DNA from 2 places in the Nonomuraea sp. NPDC049152 genome. Region 1 is predicted to be linked to the other one. Evidence: riboswitches for the same ligand, from Rfam matches in the RefSeq annotation. Region 1 holds a riboswitch; the other holds the start of a gene.
The links. Region 1 has a riboswitch for cyclic di-AMP ahead of AB0B45_RS13350 (CHAP domain-containing protein). Riboswitches for the same ligand answer to the same signal wherever they lie in the genome.
Positions count from the first base shown of each region.

Region 1 (15,102 bases):
AGCCCGCGGTCATGTCGGTCCGCACCGCGCCGGGCGCGACCGTGTTCACCGTGATACCGCGCCCGCCGAGCTCGTTGGCCAGTGACGGGGCCATGGACTCCAGCGCCGCCTTGCTGATGGTGTAGCCGATCTGTGTGGAGACCGCGAACCGGCTGGCCGTCGAGCCCATGTTGATGACGCGGCCGCCATGGTTCAGCAGCGGCAGCGCGCGCTGGATCACGAAGAACGGCGTGCTGACGTTGATCGTGAGCAGCCTGCCGAACTCCTCCTGGGTGACCTGCGAGATCGGGTTGCCCGAGCCGATGCCCGCGTTGTTGACCAGGATGTCCAGCCCGCTCCCCGCCAGTCCCGCGGTCAGGCCCTCGAACAGCCGGTCCACCGCGCCGTCCTCGCCGAACCGGGCCCGTACGGCGAACGCCCGGCCGCCTGCCTCCTCGATCCGCGCCACGGTCTCCTTGGCGGCGGCGTCGTTGCCGCCGTAGTGGACGGCGACCAGGGCGCCCTCGGCGGCCAGCCGCAGCGCGACCGCCCGGCCGATTCCCCGCGATCCACCCGTCACCAGCGCTGTCTTGCCGGTCAGAACGTCCATCTCCGCTCCTCGCTCAGTTGGCTGGTCCTCGGCGGATCCAGCGATGGCTCAACAGTCGCGGCGGCGGCTCACCGTACGCTCACCGACGGCTCACCGGCCCAGGACTTCACCGGCTGAGGAGTTCACCGGGCTGAGGGGCTTGCCGGGCCGAAGGGCTTGCCGGGCTGAGAGGCTCGCGGGCTGAAGGGCGTGGCAAGGGGGAGGGCGCCCGAGGGGTGGTTTGGAGACCGGGGGTGGCTTGCTTGGGGGAGCGGGGGGTGGTTTGGGGGCCGGGGGTGTCGCCGCCTCGTGGGTCGATGGCTCCGGAACGCGGGCGGCACCGTTGGGCGAGCCTCGGAGACCTCGGTCGGGGATGAAGCCCAGGGGCCACCGGACGTCGGGCCGATGAGGAGGCCGCCCTATCTGGCGGTCCCGCCAGGTGGCGGTGCCGTGTCTGGCGGTTCTGGTCAGGTCCCGCTGCCCCTGCCTGGTGGGTCTGGCCAGGTCGCCCGCGTGAACTCTGCGATCGGCAGGGCGGACGCCATGGCGGCCACGGCGAGTTGCCGGGCGTGTGTCTCGTGAACACGGAGCCAGGCGGCCGTAGGCGTCAGGGGGTGTCGGGAAGGAAGGTGTTCCGCATCCGTCCGCCGGCGTTGTTCACCAGGGGCTCGACGGGACCGAACACCTTCTCCGCGTGGTGGAACAGGGGGGTGGTCGCGGTGGGATCCATGAGGTCGGCCTTCAGGCTGTCCGCCTGCCCGGCGAGGGCTTGGCGGCGGCGGATCCGACCCCGTGGTGGGCCCCGGTCACCGAAGGGACGCGCCCGCTGAATCGTGTATCGGTCAACGGGCCATCCTGGCAACGGGGCCTGGGGGGTGTGAACGGATTGTCAGCTGGAGTAGTTGGGGTAGCCGTACCCGACGACCTGCGAGGTCGGACGGACGCGCTCCTCGACCGCTCCGTTGCCGGTGTTGCCCTCGACCGTGGTGATCGTGCCGTCGCCGTTGCCCTTCTGGACGAAACCGACGTGGTTGATGTCGTCGAGGGCCTTGCTGCCGCTCCAGGAGAAGAAGACGACCGCTCCGGGCTTGGGCGTCTGGCCCCAGCGCTTGTTGGCCTTGAACCACTTGGCGTGGGCCACGGTGTAGGCGTCCCAGCCGACCTGGGGGCGGGCGCCGGTCTGCTCGCCGACCCAGGAGACGAACATCGCGCACCACGCGGCGTTGGCGTAGGCGCGGACGTTGCCGCCGTCCCTGGCGACGGTCTCCCTGGCGCGCTGCGAGTTGACGTACCAGTTCTGGAACTTGGTGCCACCGCCGGCGGAGTTCTCCCTGATGCCGATCTGCTTCTTGGCCTCGGCGAGGACGGCGGCGGCGGACGGCATGGCCTTGGCCTGGGTCGTGCTGGTGGTGCTGACCTTGCCCGCGTCCTCCTTGGGAGCGTTGGCGAGGGCGGCCACGCGCGGGCCGTCGGCAAGCGGGAGCTTGTCGGCCTGGGCGATGTGGCTGGGTACGAGCGAGCCGGCGATGACGACTGCGCCGAGCGCGGCATGCGCGTAGTTGAGCTTCGGGGCACGGCTACGGCTGTGCTTTGCCATAAGAAGGGGAACTCCTTGCTAGCTTCCTGCCGCTTACCGGGTTAGCTGACGGGTTCGGACGCGAAGCTGCCCTACGGCACGGTGTGCCGATTCACCCCAGAGAGATTGGGTCCCCGGTTCCGCATGGAGCGGATTCAGCGGTCACAGGTGAACCTGTGATGATTGCAATGTCTGGCTATGTCCGGATTGCCCGGTTTATGCCTTGAGTGAGCCTAAGGTAATACATGAGGCAAGTAGCTTACAAATTGATAAAGGTCTGGCGATCATCTACGGTCGGGTCATGTCGCCACAGGACCTGTTCAACAGGGGGCTGCTGGAAGACGGACACCGTCCGGACGAAGCCCGGCGATGGTATCTGCTGGCGGTCGAATCCGGTCATCCGGCGGCCGCCCAGCGGGCGGCCTTCAACCTGGCGCTGATCGAGGACGAGAGCGGTCATCTCGACGAGGCCCGCCACTGGTACGGCAGAGCCGCCACGCCCAGGGCGATGTTCAACCTCGGCGTCCTGGAGGACTGCTGCGGGAACACCGATGCGGCGCGCCGCTGGTACAGCAAGGCCATCGAATCGGGCCACGCGGAAGCGGCCCCGCGCGCCATGTTCAACCTGGGCCTGCTGGAGGACAGGGAGGGCCGCTCCGCGCGGGCACGGGCCCACTTCCGCATGGCCGCGGGCTCAGGGCACGAGGAGGCCGCCGCCCGCGCTAACGAGCGCCTAGCCTGATCCGCGCGTCCTCCAGCATCCGCATCATCGCCAGGCTCTCGTCCAGCGGCATGATCGCGCTCTCCGTCCTGCCCTCGGCCAGCGCCAGGCGCACCTCGCGCACCTCCTCGGCATAGCCGTTCATGGCGGGGTCGAGGACGAGTTCCTCAGGCTCCACGCCCGGCCCGGACAACAGGATCCGCTGCGGCGCCCAGAACGGCGCGGCGATGTCGGCCCGCAGCCCCGTCCCCACCACGGTCGCGGTGTTGGCCAGCGGGCTGAGCAACGACGTGTCGAGCAGCGCCCGTGCCCCGCCCTCGTAGGTCAGCAGCGCCCCCACCTCGGCGTCCACGCCCGAGGGACCGAGCGAACCTGTGAGATGCGTCTCAGCCGGCTCGCCGAGCAGGAGCTGCGCCAACCCGAACGGGTAGATCCCCAGGTCGAGCAGGACTCCGCCACCGAGCGCCGGGTCCCACAGCCGATGCCGTTCCTCGTACGGCATGACGAACCCGAACGACGCGTGCACCGAGCGCAGCGCCCCGAACCGCTCCTCGGCCAGCAGCCCCCTGATCAGCGGGTTGAAGCGCATCCACATGGCCTCCATGAGGAACACGCCCGCCTGCCTGGCCAGCTCCACCATCCGCTCGGCGTCGGCCAGGCTCGCGGTGAGAGGTTTCTCACACAGCACCGCCTTGCCCGCCGCGATGGCCGCCTCGGCCACCTCCAGGTGCTGCGCGTGCGGCGTGGCCACGTAGACCACGTCCACGGCCGGGTCCTGGCACAGCCGCGCGTAGGAGCCGTAGGCCGAGTCCGCGCCGAGCGTCGCCGCCAGCTCGGCCGCCCTGCCCTGGTCGCGGGAGCCCACCGCGGCCACCCGCATGCCGGGCTCCGCCGCGATCACCGCGCCGACCGTCCTGGCGATCCCGCCGGTGGCCGCGATTCCCCAACCCAAGTCACGCATGAGAGTCCTCTCTGTCGGCGATCGATCTTCCCATCACCTCGGACACGCGTACGGCCCGCGCCTGGGGGCGCAGGCCGTACCCGGTGGGCGGTTCAGCCCATCCAGTTGAAGGTGGCGGGGTCGGGGCCGAGGCGCGTGCCCTTGTTCAGCGCGCCGATCGCCGCCATGTCCTCCGCGTCGAGGGTGAAGTCGAAGACGTCGATGTTCTCCCTGATCCGCGAAGGGGTGACCGACTTGGGGATCACCACGTTGCCGAGCTGGATGTGCCAGCGCAGCACGACCTGGGCCGGCGACTTGCCGTGCTTGTGGCCCAGCGTGGCCAGCGCGGGGTCGTCGAGCAGCCCTCTGCCCTGGCCGAGCGGGCTCCACGCCTCGGTCAGGATGCCGTTGGCCTCGTGGAAGGCGCGCAGCTCGGCCTGGGGGAAGTTGGGGTGGAGCTCGATCTGGTTGATCGACGGGATGATCTCGGTCTCGTTCATCAGCCGCTCGAGGGTCTCGATCGTGAAGTTCGAGACGCCGATCGCGCGGACCTTGCCGTCCTTGTAGAGCCGCTCCATCGACTTCCACGCCTGGACGTACTTGTCCTGCGCGGGGACGGGCCAGTGGATGAGGTAGAGGTCGAGATGGTCGAGGCCCAGCTTCGACAGGCTCGTCTCGAAGGCCGCCTCGGCCTTGTCGTGCTCGTCGTTCCACAGCTTGGTGGTGATGAACAGTTTCTCGCGCGGCACGCCCGAGCGGGCGATCGCGCGGCCGACCCCCTCCTCGTTGTAGTACAGCTTGGCGGTGTCGATGCTGGTATAGCCGGCCTCGATCGCGCTGGACACGGCTCGCTCCGCCTCGTCGTCGGGGACCTGCCAGACGCCGAAGCCGAGTTGCGGTATCTGAACACCGTCGGTGTTGAGCAGCAGCGAGTTCATGTTCATGCCTCCATTGTTCACTCCGCGTTAGCTGGCGCTTCGAGTGGGCGTCCTAGCGTTGCGCGTGTCGTGAACGAACAGGAATCCGTGGCCTGGGTGGAGTCGCCACTACAGATGCTCTGCGCCGTCGAGGCCCACCACGCCGGGCTGCTGGGAGACCGGACGCTGGTGGTGCCGCGCGCCGGGCTGCGCCCGCTGGCGGCCACCAGGCGTGAGCTGGTCAGGCTCGACCTGCCAGAGGGGCTCGAGCTCGCCCAGCCCAGCGAGCGCATGCCCCGCAGGCTCAACGCCGTCGGCGACGCCTTCTCCGGGAGGGTCCAGCTGCGCTGGGTCACGATCCGTCCGGGCCGCGTCGTGATCGTCGACGACGGCCTGGCCACCATCAGGCTGCTCGAACTGCTGTCGGCCCGCCCCGTCAAGCCGCTGCTTCGGGCCCGCGCCACCCCGAGCACGTGGCGGAACACCCTCGGCCTGTTGGCCGCTCGCAGGCTGCGCGGCACCGCCCGCAAGGGCGCGCTGTCGGTCTTCACCGCCCTTCCCGTGGAAGGCGGGCTGGCAGAGGCCGTCCGGCAGGCGGGCGTCGGGCTGGAGCGCCATGACTTCGCCTGGCTGCGTGAGCAGCCGATGAGCGCGCCGGGCCCCTCCGAGCGGACCGTCGTGCTCGGCACCTCCCTGGTCAGGAACGGGCTGGTGCACCGCGAGCACTACCTGCGCTGGCTGACGGGGCTGGCCGCGGAGGAGCCGCTGGCCTACTACCCGCACCGCCGCGAGGACCCCGTCGACCTGGCCATCATCCGTGAGCGGCCGGGCATCACCGTCCACGCCCCCGGCGTCCCCGCCGAGCTGACGCTGCGCGGCCTGTCCGCCGGGCAGCGCGTGGTCAGCCTTCCCTCGACCGCGATCAGCTCGCTGCGGGTGCTGCTCTCCCCGCGCGGCGTCGCCGTCGAGCCCGTGCACGTGCCCGACGACTGGTGGACCAGCCGCGCGGCGCCTTCCCTCCGTTCCCACCTGCAGATGTTCACGGGAGTGCCCAGTTGAAGGTCCTGGCCCTGGCCGATTCCGACTCGTACCTGAAGTGGGCGGCCAGCCTCCTGGACGACCTGCCTCCCGACTGCGTGACGGAGCTGGCGGTCGTGCGCACCCCGATCACCCCCTCGCCCGAGCAGATCGCCGCCGCGGTCGCGGGGACCAGGGCCTCGGCCGTCCCCGTCCTGTCGGCCAGAGCACTCAGGCGTACGGCGGAGCGGATACGTCCCGACGCGATCCTCGTGGCGTGCACGGGCCCCGTCGTGGACGTGCTGGTCGCCGAGGTGTTCGACGGCCTGCGGCCCAGGCCGGTCTTCGTCACCGGGCTGCCCGGCATCTCGGTGCCGGCGACGGAGAAGGCGTGGCTGTTCCGCAGCGGCTGCGACCTGTTCGTCGTCCACAGCGGCAGGGAGGTCGCCGAGTTCGGTGAGCTGGCCGCACGCCTCGGCGGCGGCGGCGCGCTCGGCCTGGCCAGGCTGCCCTTCCTGCGCGACGTCCCCACTGTCGACGGCGGCGACCGCGTGGTCTTCGCCACCCAGGCCAAGGTGCCGGGGCGGCGCGAGGACCGCGAGCTGATCCTGCGTTCCCTGGCCGCGCTCGCCGCCGCCCGGCCCGACCTCGACGTCGTGGTCAAGCTGCGGGCACTGGAGGACGAGCGGCAGACGCACAACGAGCGCTACCACTACCAGCGGCTGTGGCGGGAGCTCGGCCTCGAAGGGGCGGTCAGGTTCGCGGCAGGACCGATGCACGAGCACCTGGCCCAGGCCGCGGGGTTCGTGACCGTCAGCTCCACCGCCGCCTTGGAGGCGATCGCTCAAGAGGTGCCGCTGCTGGTCCTGTCGGACTTCGGGGTGAGCGCCGAGATGATCAACCTGGTGTTCGAGGGCAGCGGCGTCCTCGGCACGCTCGACGAGGTGGCCGGCGGCGCGTTCCGCTCGCCGTCGCCCGAGTGGTGCGCGGAGAACTACTTCCACCCCGCCGGCCGCAGCGACTGGGTGGCGCTGCTCACCGCGCTGGTCATCGGGCCGCGCATGCCGGCGCGCTCCCTGCTCGACGGGCCCGAACACGTGGCCGCGCGACGTCGCGCCCGCCTGCGGGTGGAGGTGCCGCCCCAGGTGCTGCGGGCCGGCTACCGCGCCAAGCGCAGGGTCCGCCGCTACATCAGGTCGTTCACCTGACCCCAGCGCGTGCCCGACCGAGACGGGTCCCGCACCGCACCACGCCCGCTCTCTCGCCTCCACCGCGCGAGGCGGGAGACCGGACGTGGCGCGGTCTCCCGCCTCGCGGTGGAGGGGACGGGGGCGGGTCAGCCGAGGGTGCGGGACAGGCGGCGGCGGATACGGCTCAGCGTGCCCGGCCGTTCCCCCTCCGGCAGGAGCCCGATCGCCCCCAGCCGCTGCCGCTTGAAGTACCGGCCGACGCCGTGCTCGCCGATGAACGACTCCGCGACCGGGCGCAGCTCGGGATAGGTCTCGCTCTGCATGCAGTACCCCACCGCCCGCACCAGGTCGGAGATGTCCACCGGCGGCGGCGAGTCCAGCGACCCGTCGGCGGCCAGCTGGGGCAGCAGCGCGTCGACGACCGTCACCGGGATCCTGTTGCTGTTCTCGTACGGCGAGAGCCGCTCCAGCACCATCGACGTCCCGTGCGCCGCCACCTCGAGCCCGAAGTAGCGCGAAGCCGTCACCAGCCCGGTCGAGAAGCAGCCCACGACCAGCGAGGGCCGCAGCGCCGCGAAGCACACCTCGGCCGGCACGCTCTCGCCCGCCACGACGAGCCGTACGCCGAGTTTGTCGGCGCTGGCCCGCAGCAACTGCGTGTGACGGCGACCGGCGGCGGGGTGCGGCTTGAACACCACGCTGCTGTGCCCGCGCGCGACGAGCCCGCGCAGCATCGCCTCGTGCAGTCCGTGCTCCTCCTCGGGAGTGACGATGTCGAGGGACGACAGGTACTGGCCGAGGATCATCGCCTCGCCCGCCATCATGTCGGGCGCGGTGCCCGCCACCTGCCCCACCACCGAGAGGAACGACTCGGACGACAGGGTGGTCGCCGGCACGCCGTACTCGGACAGCAGCAGCGGCCTCAGTCCGGGCACCAGGTCCAGGTGCAGGAGGCGGGTGACGCGCCGGAAGATCTCGGCGGGCAGCGGGTCACGGGTGGGGCCGTAGCTCATGAGCCCGTCGGAGTAGACGGTGATGGGGCAGTCGCGCACCAGGCCCGCGATCGTGCGCGCCGGCGGCACCGCGATCGACTCCAGCACCAGTTCCTCGACCGTGTCCAGCCCTAACGACGCGCTGATCAGCCTGCTCATCATCGGCACCTCGATGATGCGCGCCTTCCAGTCGGAAGGATGCAGCGGCGCGATGAGCTCGTTCCACGAACGCACCTCGTCGAAGCGGGAGCGCAGCGCCGCGAACCCCGGCGTCTGGTCCAGAGGGGTGGACACCTCGGGGACGGCCGTGTTCGTGGAGACGATCAGCAGCCTGCGCCCGCCCTCGCCGAAGTGGCCCGCGTCGATCGCCGCCGCCAGCGACATCGCCCCGAACAGCGTAGAGGCGTAGAAAACCCGCGTCACGGCTCCTCCCTCCGTACCCGCACCCCGGCGGGGATCTCAGGCAGCAGCGCGCGCAGCGTCTGCTCGCGCTCGACGGACATGCGCGGCACGGCGTCGGCGACCAGCTCGGCGGGCAGGGCCCGCACCATCGCCGCCCCCCGCGCCTCGAACCGGTGCCGCAGCTCGGGCGTGAACCTGTCGGCGATCTCCAGGTGATGGGCGAACAACGCGCAGAAGTTGCGCACCGCCTTCGGCATGAACTCGGGCTCCAGGTCCTCGAAGACGAGCTCGAAGGCGTCGAAGAAGTGCAACTGCCGCTCGTCGCCGATCTGGGTCAGCGACCCCGACACACCCCTGCGGTAGAACAGCCCCGCCAGCGACACCACCCCGAACGAGGCCGTCTGCCTGTGCAGGCGCCAGATCCACGGCCTGTCCTCGGCGGTGTGCAGCGACCCCGGGAAACGCAACAGGTCCCCCAGCGCGCGCCGGTAGATCCCGGCCCACGCGTAGGGGTAGTCGACCATCGTCCTGACGCTCGCGGGCAGGATCGCGTCGCGCGGGTCGAACACCAGGCCCCGGCGCGCCTCCGGGGCCCGGTGCACCACCCGCTTACGCCCTTCGACCTGCACGTGGTCGACCCGGACGAAGTCGCAGCCGAGCCCGTCGATCGCCGCGACGAGGTCGGCCAGGTACCCGGGGGCGAGCCAGTCGTCGCCGTCCATGAACGTGACGTAGGTGCCCGAGGCGAGCTTCAGCCCCGTGTTGCGCGCGTCGGCCAGCCCGACGGGGGCGGGGTTGCGCACCAGGGACAGTCCCGGCACCTCCGACTCGGAGACGATGGCGGCCGTGTCGTCGACCGAGCCGTCGTCCACGACGATGAACTCGAAGTCACGCCGGGTGTTGCGGGCCAGCGAGGCGAGCGCGTCAGGGATGAAGCGCTCGCCGTCGCGGACCGGTACGACGACGGAGAGGGTGATCACGCGTCGTTACACCGTGACCCTGCGGAGCCTGGCCTTCGGCGCCTCCTCACCGGGGAAGACGCGCTTGACGCCGTCGCCCATGGCCTGCTCGATGATCCTGATGTCACGTACCAGGTGCTCGAGGCCGGCGGGCTCCAGCGAGGCGGCGTGGTCGGAGCCCCACATGGTGCGGTCGAGCGTGATGTGCCGCTCGACGGTGACCGCGCCCAGGGTGACCGCCGCCAGCGAGACCTGCAGGCCGCGCTCGTGACCCGAGTAGCCGACGGGCACGCCGTACCGCTCCTTGAGCGTGGTGATCGTGCGCAGGTTGGCCTCCTCGGGAGGCAGCGGGTAGGTGGAGGTGGCGTGCATCATGATCAGCTTGTCGGTGCCGAGGATCTCGACCGCCTGGTCGATCTCCTGAAGCGTGGACATGCCGGTCGAAAGGATCAGCGGCTTGCCGGTCGCGGCCAGGGCGCGCAGCAGCTCGTGGTCGGCGACGCTGGCCGAGGCGATCTTGTGGACGAGGACGTCCATCTCCTCGAGGAACTCCACCGAGGGCACGTCCCACGGCGAGGCGAACCAGTGCAGGCCACGCTCGTCGCAGTACTTGGCGATCTGGGTGTACTCCTCGCGACCGAACTCGGTGCGCTCCTTGTACTCCAGGTAGGTCATCTCGCCCCACGGCGTCTGCCTGATCTGCGAGCGCTGCTCGACCGGCACGCAGATCTCGGGCGTGCGCTTCTGGAACTTCACCGCCTGGCAGCCCGCGTCCGCCGCCACGTCGATGAGCCTGCGGGCGATGTCGATGTCGCCGTTGTGGTTGATGCCGATCTCGCCGATCACGTAGACCGGCTCGCCGTCGCCGACCAGCAGGTCGCCGACGGCCACCGGCTTCGGCCGGCCGACCCGCAGCGACGCCTTGGTCAGGGGGGCGGGGGCGGCCGGCTCCCGCACCTCGGGCCTGGCCGCGAGCACCCGCTCGCACAGCTCCCTGACGGCGCCGTCGCCGCCGGCCCTGGTCAGCACGACCCGCGCCGCCGCCCGCACGCTCGGGTGCGCGTCGGGCACCGTGATCGGCCAGCCGACCAGCGACATCGGGCCCAGGTCGTTGACGTCGTTGCCCACGTAGGCGACGCGGGCGGGGTCGAGGCCCTCGATCGTCAGCCAGTCGCGCAGCACGGTCCGCTTCTCGGCCAGCCCCTGCAGGACGGGCACGCCCAGCTTGCGGGCGCGGGCGGCGACGACCGGGTTCTGTTCGGTGGACATCACCAGCAGCTTCACGCCCGAACGGCGCAGCAGCGAGATGCCCATGCCGTCGGCGCGGCTCACCAGGACCATCTCGCGTCCCTCGGAGTCGACGTAGGCGCGGTCGTCGGTGTGCACGCCGTCGAAGTCGGTGATGACCGCGTCGACGTCGATCGGCTCCGGCAGGTCGACGAGCGGCGCGAGCGCCCTGACGATCTCCAGGTCCTCGGGGTCGTCGATCTCGATCGCGTGGCGGGTCGGCACCGGCTGGACGGTGACCTCGCCGAAGAAGCGGTGGCCGTGCTCGCGCAGGCCGGCCGTGCGCATGACGTAGAAGGCGCCGGTCTCGCGGAACTCGGCGGGCCTGTCCTGGCGCATCTGCCGCGTCGAGCGGTCGTGGTTGATCCCCGCGCCCTCGGGCGTCCAGAGGAAGGCGTGGTTCGGCGCGCCCGACAGCACCGCGTCGGCCTCGCCGTCCAGCACCTTGCGGACCGCCTCCGACAGGTCGGAGGGGTCGATGAACGCGCTCGTGCACTGCACGAGCACGACGATCTCCGGGTCGCCGCCCAGCGTGTCGAGCGCGTGCAGCACCGCCGACTCGCTGGAGGCGCTCGCGCCGCTCAGCTCGGTGGGCCGCTCGACGACCGTGGCGCCCGCCTCGCGGGCGGCCTTCGCGATCCCCTCGTGGTCGGTGCTGACCACCACCTGGTCGACCAGCTCGGCGCGCAGCGCGGCCTTGACGGCGCGCGTCACCAGCGGGACGCCGCCCACCTGGGCGAGGTTCTTCAGGGGAATGCCCGCCGAACCTCCGCGGGCGGGAATGACGGCGAGGACTCGCAACGTGGCTCCTTGAATTGCTTGGGGTGCCAAGGAAGCTAGCCACGTCATCCGACCGTGCCGGGGATCGGAGCTGAACTCCCCCTTAACGTTGCGTGCGGATCCGGTAGAGAAGCTCCGGTCTGCCCACCCCGCCGTACTGCGGGACCCTGTCGGCCGCGCCCGTCTCCACCAGGTGTTCCAGGTACCGTCGCGCGGTCACCCGCGAGACGCCGATCGCGGCGCCCACGGCCTGCGCGCTCTTGGCCGCCTTGCGCAGCTCGGCCGCCACCGCGTCCAGGGTGTCCTGCGTCATCCCCTTGGGCAGCCCCGAGGGCCCTCCCCTGAGCGTGGCGAGGGCCCTGTCGACGTCGCCCTGCCCCGTCACCTCGCCCTCGCCGGCTCTGAACTCCGCGTAACGCGTCAGTTTCTCCCTCAGGGTCGCGAAGGTGAACGGCTTGAGCAGGTACTGCGCGACGCCGAGCGACACCGCGCTGCGCACCACCGCCAGGTCGCGGGCCGAGGTCACCGCGATCACGTCGCAGGACAGGCCCGCGGCCCTGACCGCCCTGCACACCTCCAGCCCGTGCATGTCCGGCAGGTAGAAGTCGAGCAGGATCAGGTCGACGGGCGTGGTCCTCAGGAAGCGCAGCGCCTCCCGGCCCGACCTGGCCACGCCCGCCACAGTGAAGCCGGGCACCCGCTCCACGTAGACGCGGTTGGCCTCGGCGGTGATCTCCTCGTCCTCGACGATCAGCACCGTGATCGTCGCGCCCGTCATAGGGGCACCTTCACCGTGAAGGTGGAGCCCGCCACCTCGATCGTGCCGCCGAGCTGCCGCACCGCCTGCCCGACGAGGGCGAGGCCGAGCCCGCGGCCGTCGCCCTTGGACGTCCAGCCCTTCGTGAACGCGGCGGTGTCGGCGAGGCCGGGGCCGTCGTCCGCCACCCTGATGACGAAGCTCTCCCGGTCGGCGTGCAGGTGCACCTCCACCCTGCCGGCCGCGTCGATCGCGTTGTCGATGAGGTTGCCCACGATCGTCACCACCTGACGGGGGTCGAGGCCCAGGTCGTCCAGCTCGCTGTCGGGGGTGATGACCAGCTCGGCGCCCCGCTCGGCGGCCTCGGCCGACTTGCCGAGCAGGAGGGCGGCGAGCACGGGCTCGCGCACCGCGCCGACCACCCTGTCGGTGAGCTCCTGGGCGGCTTTGAGCTCGGCGGTGCCGAAGGCGACGGCCTGCTCGGTCCTGCCCAGTTCGACCAGCGTGATGACGGTGTGCAGGCGGTTGGCGGACTCGTGGGCGGCGGCCCGCAGCGAGTCGGCGAAGCCGCGTTCGGCGTCGAGCTGGCCGGTGAGGGCTTGGAGCTCGGTGCGGTCACGGAGGGTGACGACGGTGCCGAGTCTGCTGGAGGCGACGTTGACGACGAGCATGCGCTCGCCGACGAGGTGCACCCTGCCCTCCAGCGCCGCCTCCCGCGGGTCGGAGGCTCCTGGCCCGGACGCCGGTTCCGGCTCCTGGGGGAGTGCGGGCGGGAGTGGGGCGACGAGGTCGGCGATGTCGAGGTCGGTGACGTGGCGGCCCTCGGCGTCGGGCGGCAGGCCCAGCAGCGTCCGGGCGCCGTCGTTGCACAGCGTGAGCGTGCCGTCCTTGGCCACGAGCAGCAACCCCTCCCGCACCGCGTGCAGGATCGCGTCGTGGTGCTCGTGGATGCGCCCCAGCTCGACGGGCCCGAGCCCGTGCGTCTGGCGGCGCAGGCGGTCGCCGACCAGCCACGTGCCGCCCGCGGCGACCCCGAGCCCGAGGGCGCCCGCGAGGCCCGCCCACGAGATCTGCTCGCGCAGCCTCGCGTCGATCCGCTCGACCGTGATCCCGGCGCTGACCAGCGCCTTCACGGTGCCGGTCGCGCCCTTCACCGGCGTGACCGCCCGCATCGAGGGCCCGAGCGTGCCGGTGTAAGTCTCGGTGAACGTCTCGCCCCGCAGGGCGCGGTCGATGTGGCCGAGGAACAGCCCACCGATCAGCCCGGGGTTGGGATGGGTGTACCGGCGGCCACGGGTGTCCATGATCGTGACGAAGTCCACGCCCGTGGCGGTGCGCACCCGCTCGGCGTACGGCTGCAGCCGTACGGAAGGAGCGGCGTCGCCCAGCGCCGACAGCACGTCGGGTGAGTTGGCCACGCTCACGGCGACGGCCCGCGCCCTGCCTCCGGCCTCCTCGGTGAGCAGTTCGCCGGTCTGGATCAGCGTCAGCGCCACCGCGCCCGTCAGCGTCACCACCACGACCGCCAGTTGGAGGACCAGCATCTGCCTGGCCAGACTCCAGTTCCGCACCGACGCCTCCTCTCTCCGGTGAACGAAACTTACGCAATAGTGACCTGTGTCACTCCTGGGCGCATATTCGCACAACCAGCAGACAAGCGTTCAAGGAGTTGCCCCATGCGTGACCGCACGCGGTACCTGTACCTGGCGGTGATCCTCGCCGTGGTCGCCGGCATCATCGTCGGCTTCGTCGCGCCGGAGGTCGGCAAGGAGCTCAAGCCTCTCGGCACCGCCTTCGTCGCGCTGATCAAAATGATGATCAGCCCCATCATCTTCTGCACGATCGTGCTCGGCGTCGGCTCGGTGAGCCAGGCCGCCAAGGTGGGCAAGGTGGGCGGGCTCGCGCTCGGCTACTTCCTGCTCATGTCCACGGCCGCGCTCGGCATCGGGCTGGTCGTCGGCAACCTCCTCGACCCCGGTGCCGGACTGCAGCTGACCGACGCCGCCAAGCAGGCCGCGGAGGCGGAGGCGGCCAAGGGCGGGGAGTCGAGCACGGTCGACTTCCTGCTCGGCATCATCCCGACCACCCTGGTGTCGGCCTTCACCGAGGGTCAGGTGCTCCAGACACTGCTCGTCGCGCTGTTGGTCGGCTTCGCGCTGCAGGCCATGGGCGGCAAGGGTGCGCCCATCCTCAAGGGCATCGAGCACATCCAGCGGCTCGTGTTCCGCGTCCTCGCCATGATCATGTGGGCGGCGCCGGTGGGGGCGTTCGGCGCGATCGCCGCGGTCGTCGGCTCCACCGGGGTGAAGGCGCTGGAGTCGCTCGCGGTCATCATGATCGGCTTCTACGCCACCTGCGCGCTGTTCGTCGGCCTCGTCCTCGGCCCGTTGCTGTGGGCGGTCGCCAGGATCAAGCTGTGGTCGCTGCTGCGCTACCTGGGCAGGGAGTTCCTGCTCATCCTGTCGACGTCGTCGTCCGAGTCCGCGCTGCCCAGGCTCATCGCCAAGATGGAGCACCTCGGCGTCTCCCGCCCCGTGGTCGGCATCACCGTGCCGACCGGCTACTCCTTCAACCTGGACGGCACCGCGATCTACCTGACCATGGCCACGCTCTTCGTCGCCTCGGCCACCGGCGCGCCGCTGGCCATCAGCGAGCAGATCTCGCTGCTGGTCTTCATGATCATCGCGTCCAAGGGCGCGGCCGGCGTGACGGGCGCGGGCCTGGCCACGCTCGCGGGCGGCCTGCAGTCCCACCGGCCCGACCTGGTGGACGGCGTCGGCCTCATCGTCGGCATCGACCGCTTCATGTCGGAGGCCAGGGCGCTGACCAACTTCGCGGGCAACGCCGTGGCGACCGTGCTGATCGGCACCTGGACCGGCGAGTTCGACAGGGAGCGTGCCGTCGAGGTCCTCGCCGGTCACGTGCCCTTCGACGAGGCGACGCTGCTGGACGAAAAGCAGGACGAGGAGCAGCCGCCCGCCGACGAACGCGAGATG
Region 1 covers NZ_JBEZDO010000006.1:16,236-31,337, forward strand. Annotated here, with positions in the region: gene AB0B45_RS13340 (SDR family oxidoreductase) at 1-589, opposite strand, end outside; gene AB0B45_RS13345 (hypothetical protein) at 1,176-1,298, opposite strand; gene AB0B45_RS13350 (CHAP domain-containing protein) at 1,458-2,165, opposite strand; cyclic di-AMP (ydaO/yuaA leader) riboswitch at 2,181-2,315, opposite strand; gene AB0B45_RS13355 (hypothetical protein) at 2,446-2,886, shown strand; gene AB0B45_RS13360 (Gfo/Idh/MocA family oxidoreductase) at 2,867-3,826, opposite strand; gene AB0B45_RS13365 (aldo/keto reductase) at 3,919-4,743, opposite strand; gene AB0B45_RS13370 (hypothetical protein) at 4,813-5,781, shown strand; gene AB0B45_RS13375 (DUF6716 putative glycosyltransferase) at 5,778-6,947, shown strand; gene AB0B45_RS13380 (alpha-2,8-polysialyltransferase family protein) at 7,076-8,344, opposite strand; gene AB0B45_RS13385 (glycosyltransferase family 2 protein) at 8,341-9,303, opposite strand; gene AB0B45_RS13390 (N-acetylneuraminate synthase family protein) at 9,310-11,370, opposite strand; gene AB0B45_RS13395 (response regulator) at 11,453-12,127, opposite strand; gene AB0B45_RS13400 (sensor histidine kinase) at 12,124-13,677, opposite strand; gene AB0B45_RS13405 (cation:dicarboxylase symporter family transporter) at 13,783-15,102, shown strand, end outside.

Region 2 (15,102 bases), on a different contig from region 1:
CGCGCACGTCGCCGGCGCGTCCCCCGGTGATGGCCACGGGACGCCCCTCGCGCTGCGCCACGGCCAGGGAGAACACCGGCTCGTCCTGGTCGATGGGCCGGCCGAGCGGCTTGCGCCGTGCCAGGTCCCAGACCCTGATGGTGCCGTCGTCGCCGGCGGAGACCGCGATCTTGTCGCCGTCCAGGTCCGTGACGGCGACCTTGCGCACCCAGTTGGTGTGGCCGGTGAGCGTGGCCAGGGGTTTGCGGGTGGCCAGGTCCCACAGGCGGACCGTGCGGTCGCGGGAGCCGGAGACCGCGATCCGCCTGCCGCCCACGGAGGTCGTGGCGACCGTCTCGACGTCGTCGGTGTGTCCGCGCAGCGTGCCGAGTGCCTTGCCGACCGCGTCACCGGAGAACGCCGGAGGCGAGGGGGTCGCGGTGGGTGCAGGCGTGTTCGCCGGGCTGGTGGCGGACACCGGGGTGGTCGTGGGCACCGGGGTGGTCGCGGGCACCGGGCTGACGGTGGGGCTCGGCGGGCCGGCGCTCAGCCATGAGGGCACCGCGATCGCTGCTCCCGTCACGGCGGCCGCGCAGGCGACGGCGGCCATGCCGTACGCGACCTTCCTCCTGGTCTTGCTCGGGACCGTTTCGAGCCCCTGGCCGGGCGGGCCGGTCCGGCGCGAAGGGTGCGCGGGCGCGGGCGCGGGCGCGACGGGCGCAGCGGCCCAGGAGGGCGCGGCGGGGGCGGAGCGGTGGGCGATGAGGGCGAGCATCGCCTGGGAGGCCGAGGGGCGCGCCGAGGGCTCCTTGGCCAGGCAGTGGGCGAGGAGCTGGCGCAGACCGTCCGGGATGGCCGACAGGTCGGGCTCGGCCGACAGGATGCGGTGCAGCACGGCGGGGATGCTGTCGTGGCCGAAGGCGGGCCGTCCCGTGGCGGCGAACACCATGGTGGCCGCCCAGCTGAAGACGTCCGAGGCGGCGCCCACCCGCTGCCCGCCGATCTGCTCGGGCGACATGTAGGTGGGCGTGCCGACGACGCCGCTGGTCGTGGTGGCCATGGTGTCGAGCGCCCGCGAGATGCCGAAGTCGATGACCCTCGGCCCGTCGGGTCCGAGCAGCACGTTGGCCGGTTTGAAGTCGCGGTGGACGATGCCCGCCTGGTGGATGGCGGCCAGCGCGGTGGCCGTGCCGACGGCGATCCTGTGCAGGGCCGCGCCCGCGCGCGGGCCCTCCCTCTCGACGCTCTTCTGCAGGGAGACGCCGTCGATGTACTCGCTCACCACGTACAGCGCGCCGTCGCTCTCGCCCGCGTCGAGGACCCGTGCGGTGCAGAACTCCGCGACCTGCCTGGCCAGCTCGATCTCGCGCAGGAAGCGGGCGCGCACGTCGGGGCCGTCGGCGTGGCGCGCGTGCAGCAGCTTGACCGCGACGCGTCCGCCGTCCGCGCCCTCCGCGAGGTAGACCGCGCCCTGGCCGCCCTCGCCCAGCCGGTCGAGCAGCCTGTACGGCCCGAGCCGTACCGGATCTCCTGGCTTGAGCATCGCGCCCCTGTCCGTCCGTTGTGCGGGCATTCCGGGCGAACATCATGCCAAGGCCGCGGAGACGGCGCGCGCGACGGCCGGGTGAGAGAGGTATTCCTCCACGTCGTGGGCGCGCTGCAGCGGGTTCTCCACCGCGCGCTCATCCACCTGGCCCTTCCAGTCGTCGTCCAGCGGGCAGCCGATGCACACGGGGTCGGACGGGCACCAGACGTTGAGCCACGCGCCGACCCTGGGCGGCCGCGACGGGCCGCCCGAGAGCAGGTTGCGGTGCACGGAGTCGAGGCCGAGCGGGCTGCCCGCGGTCACCAGCAGCGGCACTTCCACCCCTGGAGGCAGCGAGGCCATGAGGTCCATCGCCACGACGCTGCCGAGGCTGTGCGCCACGATCACCAGCGGGCCCGAGCGCGGCACCGCGCCCAGGACGGCGTCGAGGACGCTCCGCCGTACCGCGTGATCGTCGAGGTAGGTGGCGATGTCGCGGAAGACGCTGGAAATGAGCGGCTTGTCGAGGTTGGTGGCGGAGGCGAGCCAGGACAGCGCGCCGTGCAGGCCGGTGAGCAGGCCTTCGCGCCGCGAGTCCGACGGCATCCCCGCCATCATGGCCGCCTCGCCGACGAGCTGCTCGTACAGCAGCCGCGCGGTCGGCGAGGTGGGCGCCTCGGTGGCGGGCTCGGCGAGCCGGTCAGCGTAGTAGGGCAGCCACGCGTCGCCCGGGTCGATGGTGGGCAGGTCGGCGAGCGTGAGGCCCTTGTTCAGCCCTGCCGCCCACCGCCTGCGCATCGCGGTGGGGTCGAGGCGTTCCTGGGCCCTGCCGTGCAGGAACAGCAGGTGCCTGCCGCCGCCGAAGGCGGTGGGGCGCGCCGCGAGACCGGAGGCGGGGCCGGAGGGCGGCCGCTCGGCGGGTACGGCGGGCGACCCCAGCCCCGCCGCGGGCCCCATCTCGGCGAGCAGGGCCCGCACCTCGGCGGCGACCTCGCGCCCCGCCAGATGGGCCAGAACGACGCTGACGCGCACGCCCTTGTTCGACACCCGGTTCTGGTCCGGCGGGCCGTCGACCGCCATCTGGTGCAGCGCGACGAGCTCCCACTGGTCGTTGAACACCGGCGAGCCCGAGCTCGGCGGCTCGGTGTCGGTGGTGTAGAGCAGGTGCTGCTCGGTCTGCTCCATGAGCTCGTTGCGCCTGGTGGAGATCTCCTTCGGCCTGCCGAGCGGATGTCCGGCCACGTTCACGGGCTCGCCTGCGACGATCTTGCCCTGCTGGGCGATGAGGGGGTTCCAGCCGAACAGCGCGCCCGCCTCCCTGCCGTCGGTCGCGGCTCTCACCAGGACGAGCGTGTAGTCGAGGCGCTCGTCGGTGAGGAAGCAGCCATCGGGGTCGAGCCTGAACCTGGTCGGCGCCTGGGGCTGGTCGTCGATCCCTGACTCGACGCCGAACTCGACGGCCACGCCGAGCGCCGCGGACGGAGTGGGCAGCACGTGGTTGTTGGTGAGCAGCAGCCTGGGCGAGACCATGAACCCCGTACCGCGCGGCAGCTCCCTTCCGGGTGTGCAGACGGAGATCCGCGCCACGGAGGTGACGGCCCTCGCTCCCCTGGCGAGGAAAGCGGCGGGCTGGAAGCCGGTCGCCGCCCCGATGATGCGCTCGTACAGCGGCGCGCCCCTGGCGACCCCCTCCCCGACGAGCCTCTCGATGGCCGAGACCGGCACCTGTCCCTTGGCCACGAGGCGTTCCGCCCTGGCCGCGAGTTGGTCCAGGTCGTCCACGATGCGCGCGATGGGGTTCATGCGCCCAAGGTGCTCCGGGGCCATGGTGATCGCATGAGTAGGGCCATACTCAGGATCATGACCTTTCCCCGCCAGCACGCCAGAACCGCCAGATTCCGCCTCGGGACGCCCCGTGACTTCACCGTCTCCCCCGATGGGCGGCGAGTCGTCTTCCTGCGCTCGCTCGGGGCCGAGGACCAGGTCAACCGCCTGTGGACACTCGATGTGGCCTCCGGCGAGGAGCGCCTGGTCGTCGACCCCGGCGACGGACGGCAAGCCGAGCTCTCGGAGGCGGAGCGCGCCCACAGGGAGCGCACCCGCGAGTACTCGCACGGCCTCACCGGCTACGCCACCGACGCCGACGTCACCAAGGCGGTCTACGCGCTCAACGGCCGCCTGTTCCTGGTGGAGCTGGACAGCGGGGCGGTGAAGGACCTCGGGTGCGAGGGCTCGGACCCGAGGCTCGACCCGACGGGCGCGAGGGTCGCCTACGTCGCCGACGGCGCGCTGCGGGTGGTGGGCGGCCTGTCCGTCGACCCCGACGGGCCCGAGGTGACCTGGGGCCTGCCCGAGCACGTCGCCGCCGAGTCGATGGACCGCCACCGGGGCCACTGGTGGTCGCCGGACGGCACCGTGCTGCTGGCCGCGCGGGTCGACAACGCGCCCGTCGAGCGCTGGCACGTCGCCGACCCCGCCAACCCGGCGAGCCCGCCGAGGGTCATGGCCTATCCCAGGGCCTGCACGCCGAACGCGGACGTCTCGCTCTGGCTGGTCACCATGGACGGCGAGCGGACCGAGGTGCGGTGGGACCGCGCCGCCTTCGAGTACGTCGCCCGCGTCGCGTGGACCGCCCACGACCTGCTGGTGCAGGTGCAGAGCCGCGACCAGCGCACGACCAGGATCCTGTCGGTCGCCCCGACGGGCGAGACCACGACGCTGCACGAGGACAACGACGCGGCGTGGGTGGAGCTCGTGGCCGGGGTGCCCGCCCGTACGGCGAGCGGCGCGCTCGTCCGCACCGCCGACGTCGGCGACACGCGACACCTGGTCGTCGGCGACGCGCCGGTCACCCCCGAGGGGCTGCAGGTCGTCCGGGTGCTGAGCGTGGACGGCGACACCATGCTCTTCCAGGCGACGGAGGAGCCGACCGAGCGCCACCTGTACACCTACGACGGCACCCTGACCAGGGTGACCACCGAGGCAGGCGTCCACACGGGCGTGCGCGCGGGCGGCACGACCGTCGTCGTCTCCCGCACGCTCGACCGCCACGGCGTGCGCGTACGCGCCGGAGCGCACGAGATCGCCTCCAAGGCCGCCACCCCCGCGCTGCGCCCACGGGTCACGCTGCTGCGCCTGGGCGAGCGCGAGCTGCGTTCGGCGCTGCTGTTCCCGACGGGCCACGTCGAGGGGTCCGCGCGGCTGCCCGTCCTCCTCGATCCGTACGGCGGGCCGCACGGCAGCCGCGCGACCGCCGTCCTGGACGACCACCTGGTCTCCCAGTGGTTCGCCGACCAGGGCTACGCCGTCCTGGTGACCGACGGAAGGGGAACCCCCGGCAGAGGACCCGCATGGGAGCGGACGATCAAGGGCGACAAGCTCAGCCACGCGCTGGAGGACCAGATCGAGGCGCTGCGCGCGGCCGCCGCGGCCCACCCCGACCTCGACCTGGGCAGGGTAGGCATCAGGGGCTGGTCCTACGGTGGCTACCTGGCGGCCGCCGCCGTCCTTCGCCACCCCGAGGTCTTCCACGCCGCGGTCGCGGGCGCGCCCGTCACGGACGCCCGCCTGTACGACACCCACTGGCAGGAGCGCTACCTCGACCAGGACCCCGCCGCCTACGACCGCAGCTCGCTCATCGCGGACGCGCCCAAGCTGAGCAGGCCGCTGCTGCTCGTCCACGGCCTCGCAGACGACAACGTGTTCGCCGCGCACACGCTCCGCCTGTCCGGCGCCCTGCTGGAAGCGGGCCGCCCGCACACGGTGCTGCCGCTGTCGGGGGTGTCGCACATGACGCCGCAGGAGACGGTCGCCGAGAACCTCCTGCTGCTCCAACTGGACTTCCTCGACCGGAATCTCAAGGGCTGATCCGGAGGTCGGCGGGGGTGAGCGGCCACGGACCTGCCGCTGCGGCAGCCCGCCTGTCGTGACGTCATCCGAAGGCCTTCCGCTTGAGCGAGGGGAAGCGCTGGGCCGTACGGAGGAAGGCCTTGAAGCCGAGCCTGGCGGGCGCGCTCTCGCCGACGAACTGCTCGGCGGCCCTGAGGGAGTCGCGGACGGCGGCGAAGCCGTACTCGCGCATCCGGGTCTCGTAGTCGGCGATGGCCTCGACCGGCGGTCTGCCGCCGGTCAGCGCCCGGCACAGGAGGCGGGCGTCGCGCAGGGCGACGTTGGCGCCGATGCCGCGCATCGGCGTCATGCTGTGGATGGCGTCGCCGAGCAGGGTGATGGTCGTCGGCTGCCAGGGCTCGATGGGGATCGAGGTGCGGATGGGCAGCAGTGACACCGTGTCGGGGTGGGACAGCTCGACCAGTTTCCTGAGGTCGGGGTGCCAGCCGTGGATCAACCCTGCGACGGTCCGCCTGAGCTGCTCGCCCGTCTGGCCGGCCACGTCGGCGGGGAAGCGCCGCCTGCTCGCGCCGAAGGCCCACAGGATGTAGCTGCTGGTGTCGTCCATGAGCTCGGTCGTCTCGCCGGTGTCGCCGAGGTCGTGCGGGGCGACGAACAGGCCCATGCCCCTGGGGGGCAGGACGTTGTTGGGACCGTCTGTCAGCCTCCTGTCGATGAGCCTTCTGGTCCGTTCGGTGAGCGGGAACTTGCCCGCGACCGTGGTGATGCCGGTCTCGACGCGCCGGGCGTGCGGGAGGTACTGCTGCCTGACGCGTGAGTTCCCGCCGTCGGCGGCGACCACGAGGTCGGCTGTGGCGCTGGTGCCGTCCTCGAAGAACAGCTCGGTGCCGTGCGGGGTGCGCTCGTAGCGCTCGAAGGTCGCGCCGAAGCGGACCACGTCGTCGAGTCCCGTCAGCAGGATCTTCCTCAGCGTGATCCTGCTGACCGAGTGGTGGTCGTCGGCTGGGTCGGCCGCCTTGGGGGTCTCGATCAGGAGCAGCGGCCTGAGCTGCTCGGTGAGGAAGCCGAAGTCCTGGCCGCCGTGGCCCGTGGTGTCGAGGAAGGTGCGCCACAGGTGCGGGGGCAGGCAGTCGTGGAGCGCTCGCGCGCCGTTGGGGTCGATGTGGACGCGGTAGCCCTGGAGACGGTCGGTCGGGGTGCGGTCGCGTTCGTAGACCGTCACGTCGTGGCCTGCCTTGTGCAGCCCCTGGGCCAGGCACAGGCCGCCGATCCCGCCGCCGATCACCGCGATGTTCGTCATGCCTCCGACTATCAACCAACTGGGTAATTGTGTCAACCATCCGGATGGATGATAGTTTGGGCGCATGCGGAGAGAGCCCGAGGAGAAGCAGCGCGACGCCGAGCGGACCAAGCAGCGGATCGTCGAAGCCGCCGTGGAGGAGTTCGCGGCCAAGGGCTTCGCGGGGGCCAGGGTGAGCGCGATCGCGGACCGGGCAGGGGTGAACAAGCAGCTGATCTCGTACTACTTCGGCGGCAAGGAGGGGCTGTACAGGGAGCTGACCAGCCAGTGGGAGCAGGCGGAGGGCGGGTTCGCCGAGGAGTCTGCGTCATTGGGGCAGTTGGTCGCCGGGTACGTCAAGGCGAACTCGGAGCATCGCTCGTTCGGGAAGCTGCTGGTGTGGGAGGGGCTGGCGGACGGGGCTCCTTCGCCCGAGTTCGCCGAGGGGATGCGCAGGAACGTGGAGGCGTTGCGGGAGCGGCAGGCGCGGGGGGAGTCGCCCGCAGGGGTGGACCCTGCGGCGATGATGGTGGCGCTGTTCGCGATGGCGGCGGCGGGGGTGGCGTTTCCGCAGGTGGTGCGGGCCGTGTGCGGGATGGATCCGGGGTCGGCCGAGTTCGCGTCGTTCTACGCGGGGCAGCTCGAGCGCCTGATGGACGCGCTGTCCCTCGGGTCCGCGGAGGGCTGACGCCCGAGTGCGGGCCGGGGTTCTTCCCTCTCTCTGGACGTCCACGACCTCTTTCCGGGGGCCGGAGCCGGACGGCTCGCGGGGCGTGGTGGCCCTTGGGCGGGTTCCGGGGACGGGCTAGCGTGGATTGATGGATGTCGATGTGATCGTGCTGGGCATGGGTCCCGGCGGCGAGGACGCGGCGGGGCGGTTGGCCGAGGCGGGGCTGAAGGTCGCGGGGGTCGAGGCGAACCTGGTCGGTGGCGAGTGCCCCTACTGGGGCTGCATCCCCTCCAAGATGATGGTCACCGCGGCCAACGAGGTGGCGGGGGGAGGCCTGGCTCCCGACTGGGCCCCCGTGGCGCGCAGGATCCGCGAGGAGGCGACAGACGACTGGAACGACAAGGTCGCCGCCGACCGGTTCACGGCCAAGGGCGGCCTCCTGGTCAGGGGGCACGGGCGCGTCACGGGACCGAACGAGGTCACCGTGGGCGAGCAGGTCATCAGGGCGGGACGGGGCATCGTGATCGCCACGGGGTCGCGGCCCGCCGTACCGCCGGTCAAGGGTCTGGACGGCACGCCGTACTGGACCAATCACGAGGCGATGGAGACGGAGAGCGTCCCTGACTCGCTCGTCGTGCTCGGCGGCGGCGCCATCGGCGCCGAGCTGGCGCAGGTGTTCTCCCGGTTCGGGGCCGAGGTGACGGTGCTGGAGATGGCCGGCAGGCTGCTGTTCATGGAGGAGCCCGAGGCGAGCGCGCTGGTGGAGAAGGTGTTCACCGACGAGGGCATCGGGGTGCGCACGGGGGTGAAGGTCGACGAGGTGACCTACGAGGACGGTCGCTTCACGCTGGCGGGGGTCACGGCGGAGAAGCTGCTGGTGTCCACAGGCCGCAGGGTCGACCTCGCGGCGCTGGGCGTCGGCGCGATAGGGCTGGACGAGAGCGCGAGGGCGATCCCGGTCGACGACCGGATGCGCGCCGCCGAAGGGGTGTGGGCGCTGGGCGACGTGGTCGGCGAGGGCGCGTTCACGCACATGTCGATCTACCACGCCGACATCGTCGTCAGGCAGATCCTCGGCGAGCCCGTGCACGAGGCGGAGCACCACGCGGTGCCGAGGGTGACGTTCACCGATCCCGAGGTGGGCGCCGTCGGGCTGACCGAGGCGCAGGCCAGGGAGCGGGGACTCGACGTCAGGGTGTCCTTCACCGACCTGGCGGCCTCGACGCGCGGCTGGATCGCGCGGGCGGAGGGGTTCGTCAAGCTGGTCGCCGCCGACGGGGTCCTGGTCGGCGCGACGAGCGCGGGTCCGTGCGGCGGCGAGGTGCTCTCCATGCTGACGCTGGCCGTCCACGCGAGGATCCCGGTCGAACGGCTCAGCCAGATGATCTACGCTTACCCGACCTTCCACCGGGCCGTGTCGGCCGCTCTTCCCGGGCTGCTCCGCTGACCAGCGGGATCGCCCATCGGGTGCCAGGGTCCGCGTCGACGAGCAGGGCCCTGGCCAGCGCGGACAGCGGCACGGCCAGGATGGCGCCGAGCGCGCCGAGCGCGACCGACCACACCAGCAGCGACAGCATCGTGATGGTGGTCGACAGGCCTGCCGACTCCCCCGCGTACTTCGGCTGGATCACCGACTGGATGACGAAGTTCAGCACGCTGTAGACGACGATCACCCAGACCATGGTGACCCAGCCCGAGTCCAGCAGGGCCAGCAGCGCGGGCGGCACCAGCCCGAGGATGAAGCCGATGTTGGGGATGTAGTTGGTGATGAACGCCAGCAGTCCCCACAGCAGCGGCAACGGCACGCCGAGCAGCCACAGCGCCCCGGCGTCGAACACGGCCACGATGAGGCCGAAGACGCTGGAGACCACGAGGTAGCGACAGGTGCTCCTGGTGAAGTGGGTCAGCGCGCGCACCAGGTCGGGCCTGGTGCCTTCCAGCGCGCGGATGGCCGCCTGCGTCGGCCCCGCGTCGAGGCTCATGCCGTACACCAGCAGGAGGATCAGCACGAAGGCCGAGACGACGCCGAGCAGGCTGGACAGGAAGCCCTGCACGAGCGGCACGAGCTTGCTGGGGTCCAGCGCCTTGACCGCCGCGGTCATCTGGTCGGCGGTGATCCCGAGGGTGCCGAGCCACCGCGTGACCCCCGAGGCCATGGCGTTGTACTCCTCGGTGTAGGTCGGCAGCAGGCTCGCCAGCTGCGCGACCGAGACGGCCAGTGAGGCCACGAACGCCAGCAGCACCAGCAGCACGACCAGCAGCGGCACGGTCATCAGCACCCACGCGGGCGCGCCGCGCCGCTTCAGCCACGCCCGCAGCGGGCTGACCGCGATCGTCAGGGTGAGGGCGAGGAATGCCGGGCCCGCGATCGCGCTGGCGCTCCTGAGCCCCGCAAGGACGATCACCGCGGCGGCGAGGCCGATGAGGATCCGCAGTCCACGCGACATCATGCGTCACACTATGGCGACCGCCGCAGGTGGAAGCAGGTCACCGCGCCGGGGGCGGAGGTGGCGCGGGATGCGCGCGGGCGCATGAGGCCACGCTGTCACGAGATTTCGTGTCTTGGGTCTTTCGCGGGCCTGGCGGAGGGATGAACATCGGGTACGGGCAGTACCCGATGTCCTACCTCAGCGAGCGTTGGGACGCTTGCCGTGGTTGGCCGCCTTCTTCTTGCGGGCCTTGGTCTTACGTGCGCGCTTGGCCATGGCTTACCTCCTCATGTGATGATCCCAACCTCTCGCGAACGCGTCTGCCGCGACAAGGGCTTTCCCAGATTCCACTCCCCATGTTTCAACATAGATGTGTCATAATTTGGTGGAATCTGTTGGAAGGAGGGCACGTGCTCGCACCACAGCGGCAACAGGCGATCCTGGAGCGCGTCCGCCGCAGCGGCGGAGTCCGGGTGGCCGACCTCGTGCGCGAGCTCGGCGTCTCCGACATGACCATACGCAGGGACCTGGAGGCGCTCGCCGAGCGAGGCCTGCTGGAGAAGGTCCATGGCGGCGCCACCATCAACGGTCCCGGCTCGACCGAGGAGCCGGGTTTCGCCGCCAAGTCGATGCGTCAGCAGCCGGAGAAGGACGCGATCGCCCGCAGGGCCGCCACGCTTGTCCACCCCGGCACCGCCGTCGCGCTGTCGGCGGGCACGACCACGTGGACGCTGGCCCACCACCTGGTCGACGTGCCGGACCTGACCGTCATCACCAACTCCGTCCCCGTCGCCGACGTCTTCCACCGCAGCCCGCGCGCCGACCGCACGGTCGTGCTGACCGGCGGCGTCCGCACGCCCTCCGACGCCCTCGTCGGGCCCGTCGCCGTCGCGGCCATCAGACGGCTGCACGTCGACACGCTCTTCCTGGGCGTGCACGGCATGAGCACGCGAGCGGGGTTCACCACGCCGAACCTGCTGGAGTCGGAGACCGACAGGGAACTGGTCGCCTCCGCGCACCGGCTGGTGGTCCCCGCCGACCACACCAAGTGGGGCACGGTCGGCATCAGCACGATCGCGGAGCTGTCGGAGGCCGACGTCGTCATCAGCGACGCGAACCTGCCGGAGGAGGCTCGCGCGGAGCTGGCCGAGCGGGCGGGAGAACTGATCATCGCGGAGGACACGAAGTGAAGCGCACCATCGCGCACATGGCCGACGGCCGAGAGCTGATCTACTTCGATCGGCGCGACGACGCCGACAGGAGCGCGATCGACGAGCGCGAACTGCCGCCCAGGCCCGTCGCCTCCGAGTTGCGCTACGACCCGCTCACCGAGGAGTGGGTGGCGATGGCGGGCCACCGGCAGACCCGTACCTTCCTGCCTCCGGCCAGCGAGTGCCCGCTGTGCCCGTCGAAGCCCGGCATGCCGACCGAGATCCCCGCTTCGGAGTACGACGTGGTCGTCTTCGAGAACAGGTTCCCGAGCTTCTCCACCCATCTGGGTTCCTACACCGACCCCGGCGGCCTGAGCGAGGTGCGTCCCGGCGTGGGGCGCTGCGAGGTGGTCTGCTTCACCTCCGACCACGACTCGTCCTTCTCCGCGCTCCCTGACGACCAGGTGGAGCTGGTCATGGAGGCCTGGGCCGACCGCACCGCCGAGCTGTCGGCCATCCCCGGCGTGGAGCAGGTGTTCTGCTTCGAGAACAGGGGCGCGGAGATCGGCATCACCCTGGCCCACCCGCACGGCCAGATCTACGCCTACCCCTACGTGACCCCGCGCACCCGCCAGCACCTGGCGGCCGCGGCCCGTCGGCCGAACCTCTTCGCCGACGTGCTGGCCGCGGAGCGCGCCGGCGAGCGCGTGGTCGCCGGCAACGAGCTGTGGACCGCGTTCGTGCCCGCCGCCGCCCGCTACCCGTTCGAGGTCCACCTCTACCCGCACCGCCAGGTGCCCGATCTGGCCGCGCTCACCCAGGAGGAGCGCGCCGCCTTCGGCCCCGTCTACACCCGCGTGCTGCGGGCGCTCGACGGGCTGTTCGGCGTGGTCATGCCGTACGTCGCCGCGTGGCACCAGGCTCCCGTACGGCAGGGCCGTGACCTGGCGTATCTTCACCTGGAGCTGTTCAGCATCCGCCGGGCCCCGGAGAAGCTCAAGTACCTCGCGGGCTCGGAGTCGGCGATGGGCGCGTTCGTCAACGACGTGCTGCCCGAGGAGGCCGCGAGACTACTTCGATCACAGGTAGATCACTAATTGATGTCCGCTTGAACTCGCATTACCGGACATTTACTACTAATATCCCCTTTCACCGGCTTTCACAGCCGTTACATGCCTAATCCCGGGCGCGTTGCCCGGGAACCGGGGACCCACCAAGAACCTGGGGTGTATCCACGCGAGTGGTAGGGCCGCATCTCCCGCCCGAACCCGTCAGCTAACCCGGTCGGCAGACGGAGAGGATCGTTCGTGGCGTCCCCCACGTCTCGTTTCGCATGCGGCTTTCTTGCCGCGTTGTCCCTCGTAACCGGTTCGGCGACCGCGGCCTCGGCTGCCTCCAAGCCGTCCGAACCCGCGTTGCGGGCCGAGCTGAAGCAGCTCAACTCCAAGGTCGACAAGCTCATCGAGAGCTACAACGCCAAGCGCGTGTCGCTGGCCGAGGCGCGGAAGGCCGCCGAGAAGGCGAAGGAGCGGCTGGCGACGGCCGAGCAGACCCTGACCAGGGCAGAGACCGAAGCCTCCAAGATCACTGAGATGCGTTACCAGGCCGGCACCCCCGACCTGCCGACGCTGCTCTACACCCCCGACCTCACCACCTCCGCACTGCTCGAGCAGATGAGCGCCGAGCAGGACGCCGTGGTCAAGAGCGTCGCCGCGGCCCGCGACACCAAGAAGCAGGCCGCCGCCGACGCGCTCGCGCTCGCCGACCGGATCAAGACGGAGACCGACCAGGTCGCCGACGACCGGAAGGAGGCCGAGGGCATGATCAAGGACATCGAGAAGAAGCTCCAGAAGCTCGTGCCGACAGGTCCGGGGCGCAAGAGCGACGGCAGCTGGGCGCCCGAGCTGCCCACGGGCTCGGAGAACATCACGCCGCGGACCACGCTCATGCGCGACACGATCAAGAAGACGTTCGCGCTGCCGTTCGAGGTGGGCTGCTACCGGTCGGGCGGCAGCGGAGAGCATCCGCTCGGTCGCGCCTGCGACTTCATGATGAGCTCGGGCGGCGCCACACCGACGGCCGTCAACAGGGCGCTCGGCGACCAGGTCGCCGCGTGGGCGCTGAAGAACCAGAGCCGCCTGGGCATCAAGTACGTGATCTGGCGGCAGCGGATCAACAGTGGCAGCGGCTGGCGTGCCATGTCCGACCGCGGCAGCGTCACCGCCAACCACTACGACCACGTGCACATCTCGATGAACTGATCCTTGCAGGGGGTCGGCGGCGGGCGTACGTTTGACTCGATGACCAGATTCCTCCTTCCGGTCACGAGAGGCGCTCATGAAGACCGTCAACCTGATGGATCCCGGCCTGCTGACCGACCCCTTCAGCGGCTTCGCCGAGCTCAGGGAGGAGGCGCCCGTCCTCCACGCCTCCTTCCCCGGGCAGGACACCCCGATCTGGCTGGTCACCCGGTACGACGACGTGAAGACCGTGCTGAGCGACCACCGCTTCGTCAACGACCCCGGCAACGTGCCGGGCGCCGACGTCTCCAACCTGCGGGAGAAGCTCACCCAGGCGAGGGGCGTCCCGCCCGAGTACGCCGTCTACCTCACCCGCGGCATCCTCGACCTCGACGGCGAGGACCACCTCAGGCTGCGCAGGCTGGTCTCGCGCGCCTTCACCGCCAGGCGCGTCATGGAGCTGCGGCCGCGGGTGGAGGAGATCAGCGCCGCCCTCCTCGACGCGCTGCCGACCGACCGCGTCGTCGACCTCGTCGAGGAGTACGCCTACCCGCTCCCCATCACCGTCATCTGTGAGCTCGTCGGCATCCCCGAGGCCGACCGGGCGCAGTGGCGGGCGTGGGGCGCCCGCATGACCACCATGGAGCCTGGCGCCCTGGTCGAGCCGCTCATCGGCATCGTCGACCACATCCGCGACCTCATCCCCCGCCGCCGCGCCGAGCCCGCCGACGACCTGCTCACCGGGCTGATCAGAGCCCACGACGAGGACGGCGACCGCTTCACCGACACCGAACTGGTCACCATGGTGCTCACGCTCGTCCTCGCGGGCCACGAGACCACCGCCCATCTGATCGGGAACGGGACCGCGGCCCTGCTCACCCATCCCGACCAGCTCGCCAGGCTCCGCGCCGAGCCCTCGCTGATGCCGCGCGCCGTCCACGAGCTCATGCGCTGGTGCGGCCCCGTCCACGGCACGCGCCTGCGCTACGCGGCCGAGGACGTCCAGCTCGGCGGCACGGTGGTCAAGCAGGGCGAGCCCGTGATGGCGGTGATCGTGAGCGCGAACTTCGACCCGCGCAGGTTCGGCGACCCCGACCGGCTCGACATCGCCCGCGAGCCCGACAGCAGGCGCGAGGTCCACGTGGGCTTCGGACACGGCCTGCACTACTGCCTGGGGGCGGCGCTGGCCCGCCAGGAGGGCGAGGTGGCCTTCAGCGGGCTGCTGTCGCGCTTCCCTCGACTGCGCCTGGCGGTGGCTCCGGAGAAGCTGGAACGGCAGCTCCTGCCCATGTCGTGGCGGCTGGCCGGCCTCCCCGTGCTGCTGGACGGCTGACCGCGTCCTGCGCCCCGGCGGCGCGCTGGTGTTCTACGGCGTGCACCCCTGCTTCAACGGCCCGCAGATCCAGAACCGCGACGACGGGACGCTGATCATCCATCCCACCTACCGCGTGCCGGGCTGGCACGAGGCGGCGCGGTGGTGGACTCCAGGGGGCATCAGGTCGCGCTTCGGCATGCGGGGAACGGTCGGCGTCACTCCTCCAGCGGGTCCATAATCACTCGTTATGACAGAAACCCGCATCAATACCCCGTTCGTAGCAGACGAGCGGGACATGCTCGACGCCTGGCTCGACTGGCACCGCGAGACGCTCGCGATCAAGTGCGAGGGCCTGACCGACGACCAGTTGCGCGAACGGTCGGCGGCCCCGTCCACGCTGTCGCTGCTCGGCCTGGTACGCCACATGGCCGACGTGGAGCGCGGCTGGTTCCGCAGGCACCTCATGGGCGAGGACGTCCCCCGCCTCCACTCGACGCCCGACCAGCCCGACGACGCCTTCGACGACATCGCCACGATGACGGGCGAGCAGGCGTTCGCGGCCTGGCGCGGCGAGATCGCCTACGCCAGGAAGGTGTCGGCCGGCCTCCCCCTCGACACGATCGGCAAGACGCTGCGCCACGGCCACGAGGTGTCCCTGCGCTGGA
Region 2 covers NZ_JBEZDO010000015.1:207,451-222,552, reverse strand. Annotated here, with positions in the region: gene AB0B45_RS26945 (serine/threonine-protein kinase) at 1-1,552, opposite strand, end outside; gene AB0B45_RS26940 (serine protease) at 1,565-3,307, opposite strand; gene AB0B45_RS26935 (prolyl oligopeptidase family serine peptidase) at 3,365-5,371, shown strand; gene AB0B45_RS26930 (NAD(P)/FAD-dependent oxidoreductase) at 5,436-6,653, opposite strand; gene AB0B45_RS26925 (TetR family transcriptional regulator) at 6,718-7,320, shown strand; gene AB0B45_RS26920 (NAD(P)/FAD-dependent oxidoreductase) at 7,451-8,749, shown strand; gene AB0B45_RS26915 (AI-2E family transporter) at 8,676-9,752, opposite strand; gene AB0B45_RS26910 (DeoR/GlpR family DNA-binding transcription regulator) at 10,142-10,921, shown strand; gene galT (galactose-1-phosphate uridylyltransferase) at 10,918-11,979, shown strand; cyclic di-AMP (ydaO/yuaA leader) riboswitch at 12,046-12,186, shown strand; gene AB0B45_RS26900 (hypothetical protein) at 12,235-13,143, shown strand; gene AB0B45_RS26895 (cytochrome P450) at 13,220-14,455, shown strand; gene AB0B45_RS26890 (hypothetical protein) at 14,484-14,675, shown strand; gene AB0B45_RS26885 (DinB family protein) at 14,685-15,102, shown strand, end outside.
Region 2: it holds a riboswitch for cyclic di-AMP, as region 1 does, so the genes downstream of both, AB0B45_RS26900 (hypothetical protein) here and AB0B45_RS13350 (CHAP domain-containing protein) in region 1, are expected to answer to the same signal.